DNA from 2 places in the Lysinibacillus sp. FSL K6-1151 genome. Region 1 is predicted to be linked to the other one. Evidence: a T-box and tRNA genes for the amino acid it is inferred to sense, from the RefSeq annotation. Region 1 holds a T-box; the other holds one or more tRNA genes.
What was found. The T-box of region 1 lies ahead of MHI04_RS15725 (valine--tRNA ligase). A T-box ahead of a tRNA ligase gene usually reads a tRNA of that ligase, here a tRNA-Val.

Region 1 (3,412 bases):
TCAAGACCTTGGAAAATCATGCGAGATACCCAGAAGAAAATAATATCATATCCCGTTACTAATGTGCTGGTTGGGTAATAACGTTTATATTCTTCATTTGCCTCATCTGGCCAGCCCATTGTAGAAAACGGCCAGAGCGCAGAAGAGAACCAAGTATCGAGTACATCTTCATCTTGCGTCCAATTTTCGGAATCAGTTGGGGCTTCTTTTCCTACGTAAACTTCGCCTGTTTCATTATGATACCAAGCTGGGATTTGATGGCCCCACCATAATTGACGAGAAATACACCAATCACGGATATTCTCCATCCAACGAGAATATGTGTTTTCAAAACGAGCTGGGACAAAGTTTACTTTCCCTTCTTCATCTTTTTGAAGCTCGAGGGAAGTGTCAGCAAGTGGTTGCATTTTAACGAACCATTGTGCTGAAAGGTATGGCTCAACAACAGCACCAGAACGTTCAGAGTGACCTACTGAATGCATATGCTCTTCAATACGAATCAGCACGCCTGCTTCTTGTAAATCAGCAACAATTTGCTTACGGCATTCAAAACGATCCATCCCTTTATATTTGCCAGCAAGATCATTCATTGTACCGTCTTCATTCATCACAAGAATGCGCTCTAGGTTGTGACGATTTCCAACTTCAAAGTCGTTCGGATCATGGGCTGGTGTCATTTTTACAACTCCAGTACCAAATTCCTTATCAACATAGTCATCAGCTACAATCGGAATTTCACGACCTACAATCGGTAAAATAACTGTTTTACCAATTAAATGCTGATAGCGCTCATCGTTCGGGTGAACAGCTACCCCAGAGTCACCGAGCATTGTTTCAGGACGTGTTGTAGCAACTTCTACATATCCTGAGCCATCCGCTAAAGGATATTTCATATGATAGAATGCACCTTGCACATCCTGATAAATTACCTCAATATCAGATAATGCTGTTTTCGCTGCTGGATCCCAGTTGATAATACGTTCGCCACGGTAAATTAAACCTTTTTCATATAACTCAACAAAAACTGTTTTAACTGCATCTGAAAGACCTTTATCTAGTGTGAAACGTTCACGTGTGTAGTCTAAACCAAGGCCAAGCTTTGCCCATTGATCACGAATATGTCCAGCATATTCTTCTTTCCATTCCCATGTTTTTTCAAGGAATTTTTCACGGCCTAAATCATAACGTGTAATATTATCCTCACGCAGTTTTGCTTCTACTTTTGCTTGTGTTGCGATCCCTGCATGGTCCATACCTGGTAACCAAAGGGCATCATAGCCTTGCATGCGTTTCATACGAGTAAGGATATCTTGTAATGTTGTATCCCAAGCATGCCCAAGATGTAATTTACCTGTTACGTTCGGTGGTGGAATAACGATGGAATAAGGCTTTTTCCCACTTTCAGGCTGTGCCTCGAAAAATTTCCCTTGTAACCACCATTCATAGCGACCGGCTTCAATGGACTGTGGGTCATATTTAGTTGGCATTGAAATGTTTTCTGTCATCTTGACTCCTCCTATTGTTTGAAGACTATTGGTAAAGAAATGCTGTTCATTTTTTTACCCAATAAAAAAACTCCTCTCGTCTAAAAGGACGAAGGAGTTTTAATTCGCGGTACCACCTTTAATTCCAGCAGCGGTTAAGATCAATGCTAAATGACACATTTTCTCAGCCTTCCCTACTGGCTCTTAATTCGGTAACGGTGTTTAACCGGCTTTAACTACTGTTAGTTCACTAAAGCTGCTCAAGGGCTACCTTCAATTAAGTACAAATAGAAACTTCTCAGCTACCGTTTCCTCTCTGAAAATGTAGACATAATTTACTCTTCCCTATCATAGCATCTGTATTTGATTTTCCTTATTGTACCGCAGAATCGTGTCATTTTTCAAGTGATTTAGTCATCTTTTAGTAAGAGTAAAGTAAATAGAAAAGGAAGTGACAATTCAATGCGTCGACGCAAGTATAACCCTTGGCTTTTACCACCTTGGCTACGACAAGTTCGTTTTTATTGTAGAACCATTATTGTGCCAATTTGTGCTTTTCAGTTTATCCGTGTCATTATTGTGCCAACATCAGGCGATTTAGTCTTCTTATTGCTCCTACTACTTCTCTGCTATTTACTTTTGAAAGACATCATTTGAAACACGGACTTTAAGCGGTGTATATTCTTCTGTTAGGTCCCAAATCATGGAAGGCACTTCATGCCAAGTGCTGGATTCACGTACAACAATATGGCTTGAGGATTCTCTCATTACTATCTTTTGGTCAACTGTTGTAGAGGTCTCTTGGCGTGAAGCTGCTGCTACTGCGGTAGGTTGTTTCACTTGAACACTTTCCTCGATCACAGCCATTTTTTCTTCTTGATCGAAAGCATGGGCCATTAGGTGTGGATTGTCTAAAGTATCATTTTCAACAACAGGTTCATATTCGTTAAAAATACTTGTAACTGTCCACTCAAGCTGACACATCTGATTCGACAGACTAGGGCGAATATCTTTGACCATTAAATCTTTGACATCCGATTCTTTTGGTAAATCCACATGTAAAGGGACAGCATACTCAAAATAACCAGTATCTCCTTGGACATCAAGGGCATCAATTGTAATTAAATTATCATCACCTGTAAATGCTTGCATATCTTGAAAATCAAAACGAACATGTGCCGTAATATGGTAGATGCCCATTAATCGAAGTGAATCCTCTAACTGCATGGCTTGCCACTGTGGTTTAATTTGTACAGCAGCTAATTCTGTTGGGCAACCATATCCAGGAAAACAAAATGTTTCTCGCATATTCCAAGTTTTTTGTTCGATAATAATCCCTCCCTTTGCATCATATGACGATTTAAAGGATAGTATGCTAGGGTGTTTCAAGTTGAACATAATTATAAATAGATACTACTAGAAAAATGGCATGCTAGAATATTACTTCTAGCATGCCATTTTCATGGATGTTCTTATCATTTAAACATTGACTAATTTAATTTTATTAGCTACACGATCTGTTAGCATTTGTGTTGCCTTTGGTACAATCGGTTTAAAAATCGGATTTAACACAGGGCCAGCTAAGCCGCCAGCAACGACTTCTAAAAAACCTGTCATTTTTGTGTTTTCAGCATCAATGCTTTCTGCAAGGAAATAGCCATTTCCAGTGAAATTATCAGAAAGACCCTTTAATTCGAATGTAACTTTTGATGGTGCTACCCATTCTAAAATTGTAATTTCTACTTGTACCGTTTTTTTCAAAACGCCAACATTGCCTTTAAAAGTCCATGTTGAATGTTTGTCATCAATCATTTCGTGTGTATTATAACCTGGGACAAGCTTTGCCCATTTTTCCATATCACTGACGAATTCCCATACATTATCAATTCCTACGGGTACTTCGACCATGTGTGTGCCAGTTGCCATAT
Region 2 (3,412 bases), 1.2 Mb from region 1:
CTTTTTGCGAATACGGTCAATGCAGAGGTTTGTCGCTATGCGATAAAGCCACGTCGAAAACTTTCTTTTCTGATCAAAAGTATGCAAATTCATATAAGCACGCACAAAAGCTTCTTGAGCAATGTCTTCAGACTCTTGTTTGTTGCCTAACATTCGATAGCATACTTGGTACAGTTTGTGCTGATAGAGACTCACAATATCGGCAAATGCGTTTTGATCGCCTTTAAGCACTTGTTTTATTCTCTTGTTTACTAACGCATCCATTGTGTTGACTTCTCCACCTTTACAACTGTCTTATACTATACGACCCATCGATAAGAAAAGTTTCGTTTTAATTCAATTATAACAAAAGATTTTTATGCAATGTGGCAACAGGCAATTTTTTGTCAAATTTTCTTTAAACTAGTGTCTCTCCGAATAAAGATCCCATTAATGCAACAGCCACATTTGCTGTTGTATTCTTCTCATCTAAAATTGGGTTTACTTCTACAAACTCTGCTGATGTTAGCATCCCTGATTCTTGTAACATTTCCATTGCTAAATGACTTTCTCGATACGTAATTCCTCCAGGAACGGGTGTACCAACTCCTGGCGTGTAAAGCGGATCTAAGCCATCTAAATCAAGTGATAGATGTAATCCATCAACATTACGTTCTTTCAAGTAAGCAAGTGCATCTTCCATGACACGCGTCATACCAAGTCGATCAATCTCGTGCATTGTATATACTTTAATCCCTTGTTGACGAATTAACTCACGCTCACCAGGATCTACTGAACGAGCTCCGATAATAATAACGTTCTCTGGTTTAATTTTCGGTGCATAATTACGAATTTGCACTAATCGCTCATGACCTAGTCCAATACTAACTGCTAATGGCATCCCATGGATGTTGCCAGATGGTGTTGTTTCAGGTGTATTTAAATCTGCATGAGCATCATACCAAATAACGCCAAGATTTTTATAATGCTCACCTAATCCAGCTAGTGTGCCAATAGCAATACTATGGTCTCCACCAAATACAAGTGGGAACTTATTTTGTTCTACTACTTCATGCACGCTATTAGCTAAAGCCGTGCTAACATCTACAACTTCCTCTAAATTCAGTAATTTCTCATCGACAGGTGCGTCTGCAAGTTTTTGACTGACACGAATATCCCCTTGGTCTTGTACTTCATGTCCAATAGCCTCCAAACGTTCCACAACGCCTGCATAGCGAATCGCGCTTGGCCCCATATCTACGCCACGACGTGTTTGTCCATAGTCTGTTGGTACTCCAATAATAGAAATATTAAATTTATTCATGTTTTTATACCCCCTAAAAGTTATAATATTATTGTAAAGCCTAGATACCACTTGGCTCAACTAGACAAAAAAGTGCATATTTATTCAATTTTTGATAACATAAAAAAATCTCCTACTGTTTTCAGTAAGAGATTAGTTATCTATAGTTATTATAACACTTTTGAATATACTTTATTCTAAAAAAGTGAGCCATGAAGGACTCGAACCTTCGACCCTCTGATTAAAAGTCAGATGCTCTACCAACTGAGCTAATGGCTCATCAAAGAAAAATGGCTGGGGTACTAGGATTCGAACCTAGGCATGACGGAATCAAAATCCGTTGCCTTACCGCTTGGCTATACCCCAATCATTTATAAAACTGGTGGAGGGGGACGGATTCGAACCGCCGAACCCTAAGGAGCGGATTTACAGTCCGCCGCGTTTAGCCACTTCGCTACCCCTCCGAAATAACACAATAATGGTGGAGGATGACGGGCTCGAACCGCCGACCCTCTGCTTGTAAGGCAGATGCTCTCCCAGCTGAGCTAATCCTCCATAGAAACAGGTGTTATATCACAGTTTATTTTTCTTTATAAAGCCTATGTTTTAAATGGTGACCCCTACGGGATTCGAACCCGTGTTACCGCCGTGAAAGGGCGGTGTCTTAACCACTTGACCAAGGGGCCAGTATCACGTCTCAAACAAGACAAGATTTATAATAACATCATTTCTTAATAGTTGCAATACTTTTTTATAACTTTTTTTATGTATAACAGCTTCTTAAAAATGGGCAAAAAAATGGCTCCGAAGGCAGGACTCGAACCTGCGACAACCTGATTAACAGTCAGGTGCTACTACCAACTGAGCTACTTCGGAACGATACTATTCACTTCGGTTTTAGACAACCTCTTAAGTACATTTATTATTATAGCAAGCATTATAAATTATGCAACATATTTTATGAAAATTTTTATATTTTTTGTCGAAGTAGGTTTAAAAATTAATCCAAAAGCATAATAGTTCTCTATTAAATCTAATATTTCTATTTTGCGTGCTAAATATTCTTGCTGTATATTATTGCAATTGTTAAAATAAAAATAGTTTTAAGAATTTTCTATCAAATTTCTTGGGGGAGGAATATTCGGATGGTAACAAATGATTTAATTGCACCTGAATTTTATAATATCACAGAGGAATTAGAAAAGTTTTCACAAGATAGTGATCGCCAAGCAATACGCTGGTTAAATACGCAACAAGAGAGACGAACAGTTTCCTATGTAGAGCTTGTCCAAAAAATGAATCAATACGCAAATGCTTTTACAGAGACAGGACTTCGAAAGGGAGATCGCGTTCTAGTTATTATTCCTCGCCTACCAGAAGCCTATTTTGTTTTTCTTGGCTGTTTAAAGGCTGGCATCGTGCCTATTTCATGTTCAGAAATGCTACGTGCAAGTGACTTAGAATATCGCATGGAGCACTCTTCTGCTAGTGCAGTTATTGCCTATGAAGCATTTACAGGTGAGGTTGACCAAATTTCTTCTACTGTAGACACATTAAAGAACAAATTAGTTATTGGTACTGCAAAAGGCGATTGGGCTTCTTTAGATGTACTGGCAAGCACACAGCCAACTACATTTACAGCAGTAGCTACTAAACGTGATGACATGGCGTTCCTTTCCTATACATCTGGGACAACTGGGAAACCTAAAGGTGTAGTACATTCACATGGCTGGGGATATGCGCATATTCGAACAGCTGCTTCAAAATGGCTCTGCGTACGTGAAGGCGACTTAGTATGGGCTACAGCAGCTCCTGGCTGGCAAAAATGGATTTGGAGCCCTTTCTTATCTACAATCATGCTCGGTGCTACTGCATTTGTTTATCATGGTGGATTCGATGCAAAAACGTACCTTCAGCTCATACAAGATGAAAAAATAAATGTCCTTTGCTGCACACCAACTGAATATCGTATTATGGCGAAAATTGATAATTTGCAAGACTATAATCTTTCATCCCTCCGTAGTGCAGTCTCTGCTGGTGAACCGTTAAATCGCCCAGTCATTGAAACATTTATGAATCGTTTCAGGCTAAAAGTACGTGATGGCTATGGACAGACAGAGAATACATTAT

Region 2: it encodes a tRNA-Val, which carries the amino acid that the T-box ahead of MHI04_RS15725 (valine--tRNA ligase) is inferred to sense. The anticodon was not compared.

The regions. Positions count from the first base shown of each region.
Region 1 is NZ_CP152040.1:3,268,023-3,271,434, forward strand. Features, by position in the region: gene MHI04_RS15725 (valine--tRNA ligase) at 1-1,505, opposite strand, end outside; T-box leader at 1,587-1,845, opposite strand; gene MHI04_RS15730 (hypothetical protein) at 1,947-2,141, shown strand; gene MHI04_RS15735 (hypothetical protein) at 2,118-2,882, opposite strand; gene MHI04_RS15740 (SRPBCC family protein) at 2,964-3,410, opposite strand.
Region 2 is NZ_CP152040.1:4,421,887-4,425,298, forward strand. Features, by position in the region: gene sigW (RNA polymerase sigma factor SigW) at 1-264, opposite strand, end outside; gene rocF (arginase) at 398-1,303, opposite strand; tRNA gene MHI04_RS21440 (tRNA-Lys) at 1,489-1,561, opposite strand; tRNA gene MHI04_RS21445 (tRNA-Gln) at 1,574-1,648, opposite strand; tRNA gene MHI04_RS21450 (tRNA-Tyr) at 1,663-1,746, opposite strand; tRNA gene MHI04_RS21455 (tRNA-Val) at 1,762-1,837, opposite strand; tRNA gene MHI04_RS21460 (tRNA-Glu) at 1,894-1,968, opposite strand; tRNA gene MHI04_RS21465 (tRNA-Asn) at 2,082-2,158, opposite strand; gene MHI04_RS21470 (acyl--CoA ligase) at 2,428-3,412, shown strand, end outside.